DNA from 4 places in the Blautia sp. MSK20_18 genome. Region 1 is predicted to be linked to each of the others. Evidence: predicted binding sites of a transcription regulator. Region 1 holds the regulator's gene; each other region holds the start of a gene.
What was found. Region 1 encodes Rex, which represses fermentation and respiration genes when NADH is low (regulators of the CRP and FNR family bind a similar motif). Its sites were predicted from a motif close to ATTGTTAANTANTTAACAAT; they were not measured.

Region 1 (4,452 bases):
CATAGTCTCGTCGATCTCGCTGTCTCTTGTTTCCAGCTCTTCGATACGGGCTTCGACTTTTTTCAGCTCGGCTTCCCGTTTTCGTTTCTTTGCCTGTTCTTCCTTCATCTGCTGCCAGGAAAGCTTGTTCTCGGAAACCGATTTTTCTTCGGCAGGTGCCTCCGGAGAAGTGCTTCCCGGTGCATAGGTACTGGTCAGCTCCTCCTTCTTTTCCAGATAGTAATCATAATCACCGATGTAATTTACCACTGCTTGGTTTGTCAGCTCCATGATCCTGGTCGCAGTCTGATTGATAAAGTAACGGTCATGGGATACATAAAGGACTGTACCGGTGTAGCTGACTAGTGCTTCCTCCAAGATCTCCTTGGAAGCAATATCCAGATGGTTGGTAGGCTCGTCAAGGATCAGGAAGTTGGCTTCGGAAAGCATCAGCTTTGCAAGGGAAACACGGCCTCTTTCTCCACCGGAAAGTGCGGAGATTTCCTTGAAAACATCATCTCCGGTAAAGAGAAATGCAGCAAGCATATTTCGGATCTCGGTCTCTGTGAGAGTCGGATAAGTATCGGAGATCTCCTGGAAAATCGTCTTGTCCATATGCAGAACATGATGTTCCTGATCGTAATAACCGATCTGCACCTTGGAACCAAGGGAAAATTTGCCGGCATCTGCCTCAATAAGACCGTTGATGATCTTCAGCATGGTGGTCTTTCCGGTTCCGTTGTTTCCGATCAGTGCCACACGCTCGCCGCGTTTGATATCAAAGGAGATATCGGAGAACAGGGTCTGTCCCGGAAAGGCCTTGGAAAGCGCTTCCACGTGGAGCACATCGTTTCCGCTTAACACCCGTGGTTCCAGCGAGATACGCATCCGGTCCTGGAGCTCAAGAGGCTTTTCGATCCTCTGTACACGGTCCAGCATTTTTTCACGGCTTTCCGCACGCTTGATGGATTTTTCACGGTTAAAGGATTTCAGCTTGGCGATAACGGCTTCCTGATGCTTGATATCCCGCTGCTGATTTAAGTATGCCTTGTACTGTGCATCACGAAGCTGAGCCTTCTTGAGAGCATAGGCAGAGTAGTTGCCGCTGTATACGCGGGTCTGTCCGGCTTCGATCTCAATGACCTTGGTGACTACCTTATCCAGAAAATAACGGTCATGGGAGACGATAAAAACAGCTCCCGGATAATTCAGAAGATAAGTTTCCAGCCAGGAGATGCTTTCCATATCCAGGTGATTGGTTGGCTCATCCAGAAGCAGGATATCCGGCTTGGAAAGAAGCATCTTGCCCAGCGCCACGCGGGTTTTCTGACCGCCGGAAAGAGTTTCGATCTGCTTGTCATAATCTTCCTCCGTGAAGCCGAGACCCTTTAAGACACCGGTCAGCTCACTTTTGTAAGCGTATCCGTTCTCCAGCTCAAACTGATGGGTCAGGCGGGTATAGGTTTCCATCAGACGGTTCAGCTCATCACCGGTCACCGTGTTCATTTCCTGTTCCATATTGCGGATACGGCGTTCCATATCGATGATGTGCTGCTTGGTGGTAAGAAGCTCCTCGTAGATGGTATGATGTCCGTGGATATCCTGGTACTGGGCAAGATAGCCGATATTTTTATCCCGGGCAAGCACCACGGTACCGGAATCAGCAGAAAGCTCCTGCATGATGATCCGCAGCAGTGTGGTCTTTCCTGCACCGTTGCATCCGATCAGAGCAGCCTTTTCACGGTCTTCAATGTGAAAGGATGCATCATTTAAAATTACTTTTTCGCCAAAGGCCTTGCATATATTCTGACATGATAAAATCATAAAAACTGTCCTCCTGTATAAAGAATCACCCCTGTTTATGCCTGAACAGGGAAAAATCCTCCACCTATTATAACGGAAACTGCCGGGATTTCAAAGAAAAAATCAATTATTAGAAAAATTATAAAGAAATTTGTACAGAATAGACAACTTTAATTGACAGGAAAATGTCAATTCGTTATAATTAACCTAGTGTAAGGTAAGGAGGAAAACTATCGTGGAGACAAAACAAATCTCGAAAGCGGTGATTAAGCGTCTGCCACGCTATTACCGCTACTTAGGAGAGCTGATGGAAGACAATGTAGAACGTATTTCTTCCAATGAGTTAAGTAAGAAGATGCATACCACAGCTTCTCAGATCCGTCAGGATCTTAATAATTTCGGCGGTTTTGGGCAGCAGGGGTATGGCTATAATGTACACTATCTTTATACAGAGATCGGTAAGATCCTGGGACTAGATACCGTTCATCCGATGATCATCCTGGGTGCCGGTAATCTGGGACAGGCACTTGCCAATTATGTGGATTTTGAGAAGCGCGGGTTCAGGCTGGTTGGTATCTTTGACGTAAATCCTGTGCTTGAGGGCATCGCAGTCCGTGGACTTGAGATCCAGATGCTCAGTGAGCTTCCGTTTTTCCTGAGAGAGAATAACGTGGAGATCGCGATCCTGACACTTCCCAAGAATAAAGCCAAGGAAATGGCAGATATTCTGGTGGAGAACGGGATCAAGGCAATCTGGAATTTTGCACATCTTGATCTTGAGACACCGGATGATGTGATCGTAGAGAACGTTCATCTTTCCGAGAGTCTGATGACACTGTCTTATAATCTCAGCAAATACAGGCAGGAACATGTGGATAAGTAAGAATTGTTAAGCTGCCGGAAACGGCAGCTTTCTCTATGACAGAGGGGAGGCAGAAGACAGAATGAAGAAGCTTGTTACCTGCAAAGAAATGAAGGATCTGGACTCCACAACGATCCGTGAGATCGGAGTTCCCTCCGAGGTTCTGATGGAGCGGGCAGCACTGAAGGTGGTAGAGGAAACAGAAAAGTATCTCCAGAAGGACGAAAGGATCCTGGTAGTCTGCGGAAGCGGAAACAATGGCGGTGACGGTATCGCTGTTGCCAGATTGTTCCATCTGAAGGGGATCCGGGTAGAGTTTTATATGGTCGGAAACAAAGATAAAATGACCAGAGAGACAGCTCTTCAGTATAAGATTGCTTCCGGTTATCGTGTCCCGGAGGTGAATAACCCGCAGTGGAGTGAATATACTACTATAGTAGATGCCGTGTTTGGGGTAGGCCTGACGCGTCCGATCGAGGGGCATTATGCTGATATCATCCATGAGATGAACAGTGCGAGGGCCAAAAAGATCGCAGTTGACATCCCGTCAGGAGTGAACGGAGATACTGGCCTGGAAATGGGAATTGCCTTCAGCGCCGATCTGACTGTCACATTTGCCTACCGGAAAAGAGGTCTTTGCTTTTATCCGGGAAGACTGTATGCAGGAAGGATCGTTACCGCCGATATCGGGATCTATGAGCAGGAAGCTGTGACTGCATCTGCCGCCTGTCTGGAAAATAAAGATCTGAAGCTGTTTCCGGAACGTGATCCCGGCGGAAACAAGGGTACCTTCGGAAAAGTGCTCTTTGTGACCGGAAGTGAGGGAATGTGCGGAGCCGCTTATTTAAGCGCCAGTGCAGCACTTCGTGCCGGTGCGGGAATGGTAAAGATCCAGACTGTGGAAGCCAACAGGATCCCACTGCAGATACTCCTTCCGGAGGCTATGGTCTGCAGCCGCTTTGATCAGGAATCCAATGAACAGCTTCTATCCTGGTGTGATGTGATCGTGATCGGACCGGGACTTGGAACATCAGTGGCCAGCCGTGAGAGAGAACAGTGGTTTCTCACGGCGGCTGCCCGGGAGAAAAAGCCGCTGATCCTGGATGCGGACGGCCTGAACCTTCTGGCTGCACATCCACAGTGGTACCAGTATCTGGGAGAGCATGTAGTCCTGACACCGCATATCGGAGAAATGAGCCGGCTCAGTGGCAGAACGATCCAGGAGATCCAGCATGAGATCGCAGATACTGCACTGAAATCTGCTGCGGAAACAGGCTCTGTGTGCGTATTGAAGGATGCATGTACGGTGATCGCAGATGAAAAAGGCCAGATGTATCTGAATCTTTCCGGTAATTCCGGAATGGCAACTGCAGGAAGCGGAGATGTGCTTTCCGGGATCCTGGCAGCAGTGTTATGTATGTATCTGAAAACGGAGGAACAGCCTCCCATGGTTTTAAAGGCCGCGTTAGGTGTTTATCTTCACGGACTTTGCGGTGATCTTGCAGCCGCTGAAAAAGGAAAGCGCAGTATGCTGGCAGGAGATATCATAGAATATCTGCCCAAGGCATTAGCTATAGGTGAAGAGGAGTCGGGATTATGAAAAAATACGAGAGAGTAAAAGCACTGGTATCACTGGATGCCATTGCCCACAATTTTGAGGAAATGTATAAAAATGTCAAAGAAGGGACAAAGATCATCGCTGTGATCAAGGCAGACGGTTATGGCCATGGTGCCAGAGCTATTGCCCGTCTGATCCAGGACTATGACTATATCTGGGGATTTGCAACAGCTACGGCAGAGGAGGCACT
Region 2 (4,452 bases), on a different contig from region 1:
TCCTACCGGTCAGGGACTGAACGCGCTGGGAAGTGTGTCTCTTACTGCACAGCGTGTGTACGAGACCATTGTACGGAGATTTTTGTGTATTTTTTATCCGCCGGCCGTTTATCAGAAGGTGAGTCTTGTGACGAAGCTGGACGGCGAGGCATTCTTTTCATCCTTTAAGGTTCTCAAAGAAGAAGGCTATCTGAAGATCGTCACGAATTCTTTTTCGCGGAAAAGGGCTTCAGACAGTGAGAAAAACGGAAATGGAGAGGAAGACGAGGTTTCCTGTGATACTGTGCTCCTGGAGGCGTTGCAGAAGCTGAAAAAGGGTGATATACTTCCTGTGAACGGTTTGAGTATCAAGGAGGGTGAGACTTCACCGCCCAAACGATACAATTCCGGTTCCATGATCCTTGCCATGGAAAATGCAGGACAGCTGATCGAGGATGAGGAGCTTCGAGCCCAGATCAAGGGAAGCGGGATCGGCACCAGTGCTACCCGTGCCGAGATCCTGAAGAAGCTTTTTAACATCAAATATCTGGCACTGAACAAAAAGACCCAGGTGATCACTCCAACGCTTCTTGGGGAAATGATCTTTGATGTGGTAAATTGTTCTATCCGGCAGCTTCTGAACCCGGAGCTTACGGCAAGCTGGGAAAAGGGGCTCACCTATGTGGCAGAGGGCAGCATCACGGAACAGGAATATATGGACAAACTGGAGCATTTTGTGCGGGTACGTACCCGGCAGGTGGAGGCAAGCAATTATCAGTATAACCTGCGGCAGTTTTTTGATGCGGCCGCTGTAAACTACAGGAAGCCGGAGCGAGCTTCCAGACAGGGAGGAAAGAGATCATCATGATGAAAGATTTTACTATCAGCAATATGCTGGATCTGAATGAGACCATTGCAGCAGAGCTTTTTGAGGGAAAAACCTATCCGTGGGAGGTTCTTCCGGAGATCGGAGATTTCATTATCAAGCTGGGAAAAACACTGGATCCTTCTGAATATGAGGAGAAGGGCGAAAATGTATGGATCGCAAGATCCGCTACAGTTGCGCCGACTGCAAGTATCACCGGACCGGCTATCATTGGCAGAGACGCCGAGGTGCGCCACTGTGCATTTATCCGCGGCAAGGCTATCGTTGGTGAGGGCGCAGTTGTGGGAAATTCCACAGAGCTTAAGAATGCAGTGCTGTTTAACAAGGTTCAGGTTCCTCATTATAATTATGTTGGAGATGCTGTGCTGGGATATAAGTCCCACATGGGTGCCGGATCGATCTGTTCCAACGTAAAATCAGACAAGAAGCTGGTTGTCGTAAAAGACGGGGATGAAAAGATCGAAACCGGTCTTAAGAAATTCGGAGCGATGCTCGGAGATCATGTTGAAGTCGGATGCGGTTCTGTGCTGAATCCCGGTACTGTGATCGGACGGAATTCCAATATTTACCCGCTGTCACCGGTACGTGGATGTGTTCCGGCGGATTCCATTTATAAAAATGCAAAAGAGATCGTAAAGAAAAAATAAGAAACAGATTCTTCTGGACACGCATTTAGGCTGCACTTTTGAGAAAGTGCAGCTTTTTTTTGATGGGGTGATGGATGCAACAGTATTGGTCGTGGAAGGATGAAACGACCGGGAGCGGGCGGGATTAAGATAAAAACAAAAGCTGTCGAAGTATGACCAGTCCCATAATATGGACTGGGTAAAACCAGTAAAAGAAATATTTTGCTGATTTTCCGCGGATGAAGCCTCTTTTTCCATTGTACAGGTTAATGGACAGAAAGGCAAAGGAGGCTCTCCATTCATAGTAAAGCCAGCAGCTTCCGAGGATTGCCTGGCCTGGCTTATCGTTTCGCATATAGTACATGATCAGCAGGAAGATATACCCCCGCCATCCATAGTCTGCTTTCAGAAAAATGGAAATGACAAGCAGTCCCAGGATGCAGAGAAGCTGCATCGAAGGTCTGGTCTGGAAATATTCGATGGCACAAAAGGCCAGATATCCGAGGAAAAGCGTGAAAAACACATTTTGTCTTTCGTAACGCAGCGTATTTGTAAACATCAGATTCCACGGAATTTCTGAGAGCAGCGCAAAAAGAAGGAGATTTCTTCCATAGAGGAACCGGCTCCGTGTATGACGGAAGCCTTCCAGCAGGAGAAAACAGAAGATGGGAAAAGCAGCTCTTCCGATATCGCGGAAAATAAGATATACAGTATATTCTCTGCCGAAAAGTGTAAACAGGATTTTCTGTGCAGGCTGATACATACTGAGCAGCACAGCTCCGATATGATCGATCAGCATGGTGATGACCGCGATCATCTTCAGAGCGCTTCCGCTGAGAATGCGGTATTTTTCTGGAAAAACAGAATCCACAGATGCATTCATGAAAAATATACCTCCAGGGTTAAACTTGCTAATATATTATCACATACATACAGCAGTTGCCAGAAATATTTGACAGTTAGGCATGCAATACTGCCGGAATAACTACCAATATTATGCGTTTTATGGCAAAATTTTATTAAATATGACTGGACGAAACAAAGGTTTTGTGAGAAAATAGCGATAGGGTGTTATCGAACTTTTTTTCTCAATAACATCGGTCAATCTATACTTGAAAGGAGTTTTAAAATGATTTATTCACGCGAAGTAGAAGAAATGTGTCCAGTGGCACAGGGCGTACATCATGGTGCCGCTCCGATCCCGGAAGAAGCAAAATGGGTTCAGGCAAAAGAAGTAAAGGATATCTCCGGATTTACACACGGTGTTGGCTGGTGTGCTCCGCAGCAGGGTGCTTGCAAGCTTTCCCTTAACGTTAAAGAGGGAATCATCCAGGAGGCACTTGTTGAGACAATCGGATGTTCAGGAATGACTCATTCTGCAGCTATGGCTTCTGAGATCCTTCCAGGACTTACCGTTATGGAGGCGCTGAACACAGACCTTGTATGTGATGCAATCAATACAGCTATGAGAGAGCTTTTCCTTCAGATCGTTTACGGACGTTCCCAGTCTGCATTCTCCGAGGACGGACTTGCAGTAGGCGCTGGTCTTGAGGACCTTGGAAAAGGACTTCGTTCTCAGGTTGGTACAATGTATGGAACTCTGAAAAAAGGACCTCGTTACCTTGAGATGGCTGAGGGTTATGTTACAGGTATCGCTCTTGATGAGAACGATGAGATCATCGGATATCAGTTCGTAAGCCTTGGAAAAATGACTGACTTCATTAAGAAAGGTGATGACCCGAACACAGCATGGGAGAAAGCAAAAGGTCAGTACGGCCGTGTTGCAGATGCTGTTAAGATCATCGACCCAAGAAAAGAGTAATTACACTTCGTAAGGTGAAAATATCAGGAGGTTACAGGAAATGGCTTTATTTGAATCATATGAGAGACGAATTGACAAGATCAATTCTGTTTTAAACAGCTATGGAATCGCTTCTATCGAAGAAGCTGAGAAAATCACTAAAGACGCAGGACTGAACGTTTACGATCAGATCAAAGGCATTCAGCCGATCTGCTTCGAGAACGCTTGCTGGGCTTACACAGTAGGTGCAGCTATCGCGATCAAAAAAGGCTGCAGAAGAGCCGCTGATGCAGCAGCAGCTATCGGAGAAGGCCTTCAGGCTTTCTGTATCCCGGGATCCGTTGCAGACACACGTAAAGTAGGTCTTGGACATGGAAACCTTGGAAAGATGCTCCTTGAGGAAGAGACAGACTGCTTCTGTTTCCTTGCAGGACATGAGTCTTTTGCAGCAGCTGAGGGTGCGATCGGTATCGCTGAGAAAGCAAACAAGGTTCGTAAAAAACCTCTTCGTGTTATCCTGAATGGTCTTGGAAAAGATGCTGCTCAGATCATCTCCCGTATCAACGGCTTTACATATGTAGAGACAGAGTATGATCCATATAAGAACGAGGTTAAGGAAGTATTCCGTAAATCCTATTCTGAGGGACTTCGTGCAAAGGTTAACTGCTACGGCGCTAACAGCGTTCCGGAAGGTGTTGCGATCATGTGGAAAGAGGGCGTTGACGTTTCCATCACAGGAAACTCCACAAACCCGACTCGTTTCCAGCATCCGGTAGCAGGAACATACAAAAAAGAGTGCAACGAGAAAGGCAAAAAATACTTCTCCGTTGCTTCCGGCGGTGGTACAGGACGTACACTTCATCCGGACAACATGGCAGCAGGTCCTGCTTCCTACGGTATGACTGATACACTTGGACGTATGCATTCTGACGCTCAGTTCGCAGGATCTTCTTCCGTACCGGCTCACGTAGAGATGATGGGTCTTATCGGCGCTGGAAACAACCCGATGGTTGGTATGACAGTTGCTGTAGCTGTTTCCGTACAGGAAGCTGCTGACGCTGGCAAGTTCTGATTTCAGATAACGAAAAATAGTGGGAAAGGCTGTAAACCTTAGGGTTTATGGCCTTTTTCTTTTTGAATCGGAATAGAACAAAATATTT
Region 3 (4,452 bases), on a different contig from region 1:
TATTATGGTTCTCGTTGTCAATACGATCCTTCAGTCCTGCGATCGGAGGCAGAAGCGGAGCGGAGCCGGTGGAGCTTACGATGATATTCGGATGGAACTTGCGGATGTTTTCCGGTGTTCCTTCTGTGTTTTTGAAGATGTAAAGATTATCAAGCTGTTCTGCACGATGCATGAGATAGTGCGGGAAATCAGCAAGACGGTTCTTTGCAGGGATCTTTGAGATCAGAGATGCAAGTCCGCCAAGCTCATTGCTTTTTTCCAGAAGGAAGGTATTGCATCCAACCTCTGCGGTTGTACAGGCAGCTTCCAGTCCGGCAGTGCCACCGCCGATAACGACCACGTTGCAGTTTTTATTTACATGTTTTTTCTTATATACATCGCCCTCAAGAACCGATGGGTTTACAGTACAGCGGATCGGACGGTTTACACCGATACGGTTTCCGGCACAGCCAACGTTACAGGAGATACATTTGAGGAGGTCACACTCATGACCTGTGGCAACCTTGTTTACCCATGCAGGGTCTGCGATCAGACCACGGCCCATACCGATCAGGTCTGCATCACCGTCAGCCAGGATACGCTCAGCAACCTTCGGGTCACGGACATTACCCATGGAGATACATGGCTTGTTGAATTTTTCTCTTACGGCCTTTGCCATGTAGGAACGCCATCCGTCCGGGAGATAATTTGCATCGATCTGGTACTGGATGGAACCGTTAAGTCCGCAGGAAACATCGAAGATATCAACCTCTTCCTGAAGATAATCCAGGTATTCCAGAGTATCCTCCAGTGTATTTCCGCCTTCCATCAGCTCATCCGCACTGAGACGGAGCATGATCGGGAAGAAAGGTCCTACCTGTTTCCTTACCTCATCGATGACCATACGGCAGAAACGGGTACGGTTCTCAACAGATCCGCCGAACTCATCGGTACGCTTGTTTGTGATCGGGGAGAGGAACTGACTGATCAGATAGGAGTGTCCTGCATGGATCTCTACCGCGTCAAAGCCAGCTGTCTGTGCACGTTTTGCAGCCTCACCGTATTTTTTTACGATGTGAAGGATCTCGTCTTTGGAAAGAGGACGCGGGATCTCGCCGCCTTCTTTGGATGGAACGTCAGATGCGGAAACCGGCTGCATGTTGATCCTGGAAGAAACAGCGGAAGCTCCGGCATGGTTGATCTGGATCGCAATCTTTGTTCCGTATCTATGAATATTTTCACAGAATTTGAAAAGACGTGGCAGATAGTTGTCATGATCGATGCGCAGCTGTGTGGTTCCGTTGGAGCCCTGCGGGGAATCGATGCTTGCGTTCTCTACGATGATGAGACCTGTGCCACCCTTTGCACGCTGCTCATAATAATTGATATGAAGAAAACTCATTTCGCCGTTCTGTTCACCGTAGTTGGTGCCCATCGGCATCATAACAATACGGTTCTTGATAGTCATATTTTTAACGGTTAATGGGGAAAAAATATGCGGATAATCATTCTTCATCTGAAAAAAACCTCCCTGGTTATTTTAAATAGAATCGTTTGTTTGTGTTAATTATATAACAGAATAATCTATAAAACTAATTCATAATACGAGCGATATAATAAAAATAATCTATAGATTTTTGCATATCATCTTTCAGGCTGCAGGTACTTGCATGTTTATAATGTGAAAAAAACAGATGTAGAAGGGTAACTGGTTACTGAGAACGGAGTGAACGGTAACGCTAACTGGAAAATGGTATCGGATCCAGGGGTTTACATATATGATTTTAACGTGTTATCATAACAAATAAAAAAGATACAGAAAACGGAGAAACGGGCAGGCTGAAACGGATCAAATGTAAGACTGTATTTCCGCGTTCTGTAAAAAGACAGGAGATAGATAAAATGGAATTCTGGGATATTTACGATGCAGATAAGAAACCGACAGGACGAACTATGAAGCGCAATGACTGGTGTTTAAAGGATGGAGAGTATCATCTGACAGTTTTGGGCGTGGTAGCAAGACCGGACAAGACCTTTCTTATTACCAAACGTGTGATGACAAAGGCCTGGGCTCCGGGCTGGTGGGAGGTTTCCGGCGGTGCAGCCCAGGCAGGAGAGGCTTCCCGTGATGCAGTACTCCGTGAGGTGAAAGAGGAGACCGGACTGGACGCCAGTGAGGCAGAGGGCGGATACCTTTTTACATATAAAAGAGAGAATCCTGGGGAAGGAGATAATTACTTTGTGGATGTGTACCGTTTTGTCATGGATGTGGAGGATAAGGATCTGAAGCTTCAGATGGAAGAGACAGACGGATATATGTTTGCAACCCTGGAGCAGATCCGGGCGTTTGCCGCAGAGGGAAAATTCCTACATTATGACAGTATTAAGAAGGTGTTTGAGTTTTGAGCAGATTCCTGACTGGTTTTCCGCGAGGATTTGAAAATAAATGTTGTTTTTTGTGGATTTCTATTTTTAAAAACGTTGTTTTTTGACTTGTTTTCGAAGAATTGTCTTGACATTAAAATTGGTAAATAGTAAAATTAAATCAGATGAACTGCCAGACTGTTTTTTGACCATGAGCAGGTAGCAGAGCGGATTTCAAAGATCTGCCTGACTTTAGGAAGCTGTAAGCCGGATGAATGAAATCCGGCTTATAAAATTATCCAATATTATCAGATCGAGAATAATATAAAATTTTGAAAGCGAGGAATCATCAATGGCGGATGAACATAGAGATCAGATCAGAATCGTACAGGAAACCGTAGCCGGTAAGGAGATCACATTTGCCCATATCATGGGTGGTCCGGCACCAATCATATATCAGAAGCTTGGACTGAATCCGCAGGTGGACTATGGATCATCTGCAATTGGTATCATGAACATGACACCTTCCGAGTCTGCTGTGATCGCATCCGATATTGCTGTGAAGAGCGGTAATGTGTATCTTGGATTTGCAGACCGTTTTACAGGAACACTGATCATAACAGGAGAGATTTCCGATGTGCAGACTGCAATGGAGGAGATCGTGGATTATTTCCGTGATACTCTGGGATATGTAGTATGCAATATCACCAAGAGATAAGGAAGTGTACCATGGAAGAACGGATAACAAAGGAAGAACTGCTGGAGAGGCTGTTTCATGATGATTATGAGAACCTTAAGGGAAGAAGACTTCGGCTGACCCGGGTGAGAGTACCTGGAAAGGAGCTTTCCTTTGCACATGTTTTTACACCAAATGACAGATCGATATATGAGAATCTTGCGTTACATATCGGTGTTCATGAAGGTGAAGATCACAGAGGAGATGCCATCGGCATAGTCCGTGTCACACCCTGGGAGGCAATCGTGGTTGCGGCAGATGTTGCAGTGAAGGCAGCTCATGTGGAAGTAGGATTTATGGATCGTTTCTGTGGGACGCTGATCCTGACAGGCGGTTTTACGGAAGTGATGACAGCTGTGGAGGAAGTGGTACGATTTTTCCATGAGACATTGAAATTCGATGTTTGTAAGATCCACAGAAGCTGAGGCAGGACGGGATAAAAAATGAAAAAAATTTTTCTGATGGGTCGAAGTGAAGCCGGCAAAACATCCCTGACACAGGCGCTTAAAGGGGAAGAGCTTCATTATCATAAGACTCAGTATACCAATACAAATGAAGATACTATTGATTCACCGGGAGAATATGCGGAATCCAAGCATTTCAGCGTAGGACTGGCCTGCTTTTCCTTTGAGGCGGATGTGATCGCCATTGTACAGGCAGCCAATGAGCCCTTTAACCTGTTTAGTGACGGCAGCAGGAATTTTCTACTACGGCCGCTGATCGGGATCATCACCAAGGTGGATTCTCCCCATGCCAACATTCCCATGGTCAGACAGTGGATGGAGAACATGGGTTGTGAACGGATCTTCATGGTAAATAACAAGACCAGGGAAGGCATCAGTGAGCTGATGGATTATCTGCAGGATGATCTCCCGAAGCTTACGCTTGAACAGGCGAAATTCAAGCAGAGCCTTGGCCTTAACGAATGGGATTCCATGCCGGAAGGGGTGGAGTATCCGGAATCCATACGGTAAAATAGTAATATTCACGAAAAATGAATAAAAATACAAAATTCAAACAGAAAAAGTAGAAATTCCTCCGGAACTGTGATATACTGTCATTGTTTGGAAGATTCGTGGGCTGAAATGTAAGATCCCCAGAGCATGAAGGATAAAGAGGATAGAAACGGGGCTCGCAGATATATGGCAGAAGAGCTGTATGTCGGGAACACCGGGTATCCGTATCTGCCTTCATGTTCCGGGGATTTTTTATATTCTATACACAGATTTTCCGAATGGATGCAAAAGACAAAAAATAAGAAGGACAGGAGAGGAAAAGATGTTTGAATTATTTGAAAATCTGACCAACTGGCTCTGGGGACTGCCGTTGCTGATCACGATCCTCGCTACAGGCGTATATCTGACAGTACGTTC
Region 4 (4,452 bases), on a different contig from region 1:
TCTACCGTAGCGGCAATATTACTTCCGCAATGACAGACAAATACACCGATTCTCTGCACTTTCTCACCTCCTGTATCTTCTGAATGCACTTACCAGCAGCTGCTGAGGAAGATCCGGATCAAGAAGTTCCGGGATCTCATCTGGTGAAAGATAGTTGCCACCTTTTTCCCGGACAACAAGCTGTCTTGCCCCGTCAATGATCTTTCCGGGTTTTACGTCTCTCGGACAGCGCTCCACACAGGCAAAACAGGAAAGGCATTTCCAAAGGGATGCTGAATTTACAAGTGCTTCGATATTTTCATTGATCACATAGGATACAAACTGATGAGGTTTGATATCCATCTCGTCAAAAGAAGGGCAGGTTGCGGAACATTTGCCGCATTTCATGCATTTTAAAGGATTGGTTCCACTGATCTCCTTTATTTTTTCCGCAGCAGAATGGTTATCTCTCATTTTGCCACCTCCTCTTTGACGCCAAGGGCTTCTGCCAGAAGCTCTGTAAAATAGTAAACCGGCAGTCTGTTTCCGGCATTTTTATTCAGATTATATTTGCACAGTGGACAAGCAGTGATCAGCATATCTGCGCCAAATCCGGCTGCGCTTTCTTCAATCTTTTCACACATATTCTGTGACATTTCTTTTTCTTTCAAGGATATATATCCTCCACAGCATTCATTTCTGTAAGGATAGATCACAGGCTCAGCGCCAAGGGCACGGATAAAATCCTCCATGATCCTTGGATTTTCCGGATCATCAAATGCCATGATCTTTCCAGGTCTCAGAAGCAGACATCCGTAATAGGCTCCGATCTTCTTTCCGGTAAAAGGATTTACTACTTTTTCTTTCAGTTTATCAAAACCGACTCTGTCCCGGAGAACCTCCAGATAATGGAGAACGGTTGTCTCTCCTTCATAGGGAGCTTCCAACTGCATATAATTGTTGGCTCTGGTCCGGATATCTTCCACATTTTTCATATCATCATTGACACGCTTGATCACATGATGACAGGCTGAACAGATCGTCACCAGATCCTGGCCTTTTTCTTTTGCCTGGTTTAACGCACGGACGGAAGAAAGCTTTGTGGCGATCTCGTCTGTGCCAAGCGGATAAACACCACCACAACACTGCCAGTCCTCGATCTCCTCAAGCTCAAACCCAAGGGCTGTGGCACTGGCTCTGGCATACTCATCCAGATCTTTGGCCTTTGTTCTCAGGGTGCAACCCGGATAATAACTGTACTTCATACCTTTCATTATCCTTTCTTAGTCTAAAATCTGACGTTTATAGTAGATATTCTTGTTCATATATTGTCTTTTTTTTAACGATACATGAATAAAAAAATGAAATCTCAACTAACACTTATTTGAGTTTTTTTATCAATTTGCACCCAAATAAAAGAGAAAAACACTCTTCCTCCGCAATTAAGAAGTGTATTAGCTCGATTTCCGAAATCATCATATCACGTTATTTCTGTTTCGACAAGGCTTTTTCGATATTTTTTTGTGTTTTTTTTAACGTACTTTTGAAAAACCTTATCATTTACGATCCTGCTTCCATGATAATTTTCATTTTCGGGCATAAAAAAAGCTCCGGATCTCTCCGAAGCTTTTTTGCTCCTATCAGTAAATAATGATCGGATAACCTGCATCAATGGTGTTATAGATCAGTGCTGCCTGATCCTTAGGCAGATTGATGCAGCCGTGGCTTCCGTTGGTTTTATAACGGTTCCCGCCAAAGGATGACTGCCAGGATGCATCATGAAGTCCCTGCCCGTAGACAAAAGGCATCCAGTAATTAACCTTTACGTTGTATCCATACTCAGAGCTTGACAGATTATAGGGACTTGCTTTGTATGCGATCGGCCATGCACCACGATATGTTTCACGCCCCTTCACCGGCTTACCACTGACAATATCTGTTTCCGTCACAAGGCTTCCGTCCTTATACAGCCACAAATGCTGTGCATCCAGACTGACCTCTATGTAACTGCCTGCCAGATCGTCTGTTCCGTTTCTCTGGTATCCTTTTTTGCTGTAAACAGGCTCTCTTGTTACAGCAGTACCACTTTTCAGGTCTTCCAGAAGCTGCGCATATTCTCCGTCCTGATCGATCCGGTATCCGTACTCATTTCCCTCAATGGTCACATCCGTTCCCGCAGATGTATGAAAGGTGCGGGGAACATAAATGGTATTGTATTTGTTGGCAAGCTCACTGATGTAGGCTTTAATGGCTTCTTCATCTAAAGTCAGCGTCTCCCCCTCAGCCTTCAGCCAGGATGTGATCGTATCGGAATCCAGAACAGCCGTTTCACTTCCGAATGTATAAGTTACTGTACTGCTGCGGTATTTCTTCAGCTGGCTGTTCAGGTCTGTAATCTTATTTTTCATATCCTCTGTTACAGTGACCGTCGGGCTTACATACACATGCTTGTTGATCGGTACTGTGATGGTATCCCCAAGCAGAGCCGTATCAAATGCTGCGTTCAGATTTGTGTCCACGGTAGTCTCCAGCTTATCCGGATCGATTTCCGTCCCCTGTACCTGTTTCACAAGGGTGAATTCTTTTTTCTCCTTATCGTACTGAATGGCTGCATCAACAGAAGCTTTTCTTTCTTCCGTACCGAAATTTGAAAGATCGAGAGCCTGCTTTTCCTGCTCCTCATCTTCCTCGATCTGACATTCCGGTTCTATATTTTCTTCCTTTGGAAAAAGCTTCCGGCTCTCTTCCCGCTGTTTCTGAATTTCTGTAAGCTTACTCAGAAGGGCTTCTTCATTGAGACTGTAGCCCAGCTCTTTCAAAGTAGTACTGTAAACTTCCTGATCATTTTCCTGAAAGGATACCGGACGATCTGCAAATTCCGCAGTGATCTTTTCTTCTGCCTGCTTTGCATCCAGTCCGGAAACATCCACTCCCCATATGGAAATCTTCCGTCCCAGCGTATTGTGATCTGCCAAGTATGTATAGACAAATAACCCTGCCACTGCCAGGATTGTTACGCCAATGCAGATCCCAAGTATGATCTTCAGTGTCTTTTTACTGATGGTTGATCTTTTCTCCATACCCTTATCCCTCGAGTCTTATGTAATATATGTTATGTTGTCACACTGGCTGTTATTATAATACAATAAATCCCATTTTCTGTAAAAATGACTTATCCCGGATCCTTCTGATCCGGTAAAAAAAGACAGACTGCCACTCCTCGCGAAAATCTGTCCTTTCATACGTTTCTTTTTTATGTTTCTGTCAGCAGTATTTCCGAACGGATCTTCTGCTGCTTATTCCGGCATTACGATCTTACCTGCGATCGCACAGGCTGCTGCAGTTTTCGGAGATGCCAGATAGATCTGAACCTTGGAAGTTCCCATACGTCCTAGGAAATTACGGTTGTTGGTTGCCACAACCTTCTCCCCGTCTGTCAGGATTCCGCCGGTTCTTCCACAGCAAAGTCCGCATCCCGGATGTGTGATGATGGCACCTGCCTCAGCAAGCGTATCCAGAATACCAAGTTCAATGGCCTGACGGTAGATCTTGCGGCTTGCAGGAGTTACGATCAGTTTTACAAAGTCTGCAACTTTTTTGCCCTTCAGGACTTCTGCTGCTGCCATCAGATCTTCCAGACGTCCGTTTGTACAGGAACCGATAAATACCTGATCGATGGTCTCACCCTGAAGCTCGCTGACATCACGGATCTTGTCCACCTGTGACGGACAAGCCATAACCGGTACAAAATCCTCTGCCTTATAAGTCATGGTCTTCATATAAACGGCATCCTCATCGCCTACAAGACTCTTCTGGAACTCATCAAGCTCTGTCTCACAGTAAGCGGCAGTCTTCTCATCCGGTGTGAAAAGTGCACATTTTGCACCTGCCTCGATCGCCATGTTTGCCATGGTCATACGACTTGCCACAGACATGTTCTCAATGGTGCTTCCGGAAAATTCCAGTGCACGATAAGTTGCACCATCTGCACGAAGGTCGCCAATCAGGCGGAGGATGATATCCTTGGACATCACATTCTCCGGAAGTTCTCCGTCGATCACAACCTTTATGGTTTCCGGAACCTTGATCCACATGGTTCCTGTTCCCAGGATGCTGGCCATCTCTGTGTAACCGATGCCGGAAGAAAACGCACCGACACATCCATAAGTCGTGGTATGGCTGTCTGTACCAAATACAATATTACCGGGTTTAACATAACCTGCCTCAGTCATAAGCTGATGACAGATACCGTCACTTCTGTGTACGTTTTTCATGCCATATTTAGCTGCAAAAGCATCTCCCACATGGAAATGTCTGGTATCATCCTGCTGACTTGCCGGTACAAGATGGTCATAGATCAGAACAACCTTGTCCGGATCCCACAGCTTCTGAAAGCCCATCTCCTCAAATTTGTCCGCTACAAACGGAATAAAGATATCATGGATCATCACTCTGTCAACATTGACCGTCACG

Region 2: the regulator Rex is predicted to act here: its motif matches at 2,399-2,418, upstream of LI091_RS12085 (iron-sulfur cluster assembly scaffold protein).
Region 3: the regulator Rex is predicted to act here: its motif matches at 1,539-1,558, upstream of LI091_RS12545 (oxidoreductase).
Region 4: the regulator Rex is predicted to act here: its motif matches at 1,307-1,326, upstream of LI091_RS14600 (CoB--CoM heterodisulfide reductase iron-sulfur subunit B family protein).

The regions. Positions count from the first base shown of each region.
Region 1 covers NZ_JAJCGR010000003.1:151,271-155,722, reverse strand. Annotated here, with positions in the region: gene abc-f (ribosomal protection-like ABC-F family protein) at 1-1,803, opposite strand, end outside; gene LI091_RS03285 (redox-sensing transcriptional repressor Rex) at 2,018-2,665, shown strand; gene LI091_RS03280 (NAD(P)H-hydrate dehydratase) at 2,727-4,244, shown strand; gene alr (alanine racemase) at 4,241-4,452, shown strand, end outside.
Region 2 covers NZ_JAJCGR010000021.1:27,385-31,836, forward strand. Annotated here, with positions in the region: gene LI091_RS12070 (DNA topoisomerase) at 1-847, shown strand, start outside; gene LI091_RS12075 (transferase) at 844-1,512, shown strand; gene LI091_RS12080 (TraX family protein) at 1,637-2,374, opposite strand; gene LI091_RS12085 (iron-sulfur cluster assembly scaffold protein) at 2,621-3,313, shown strand; gene LI091_RS12090 (GGGtGRT protein) at 3,354-4,364, shown strand.
Region 3 covers NZ_JAJCGR010000023.1:2,617-7,068, forward strand. Annotated here, with positions in the region: gene LI091_RS12545 (oxidoreductase) at 1-1,495, opposite strand, end outside; gene LI091_RS12550 (NUDIX hydrolase) at 1,882-2,385, shown strand; gene LI091_RS12555 (BMC domain-containing protein) at 2,696-3,061, shown strand; gene LI091_RS12560 (BMC domain-containing protein) at 3,073-3,504, shown strand; gene LI091_RS12565 (EutP/PduV family microcompartment system protein) at 3,523-4,053, shown strand; gene LI091_RS12570 (hypothetical protein) at 4,183-4,365, shown strand; gene LI091_RS12575 (alanine/glycine:cation symporter family protein) at 4,358-4,452, shown strand, end outside.
Region 4 covers NZ_JAJCGR010000032.1:12,216-16,667, reverse strand. Annotated here, with positions in the region: gene LI091_RS14610 (CoB--CoM heterodisulfide reductase iron-sulfur subunit A family protein) at 1-59, opposite strand, end outside; gene LI091_RS14605 (4Fe-4S dicluster domain-containing protein) at 64-453, opposite strand; gene LI091_RS14600 (CoB--CoM heterodisulfide reductase iron-sulfur subunit B family protein) at 450-1,244, opposite strand; gene LI091_RS14595 (L,D-transpeptidase family protein) at 1,620-3,059, opposite strand; gene LI091_RS14590 (3-isopropylmalate dehydratase large subunit) at 3,276-4,452, opposite strand, start outside.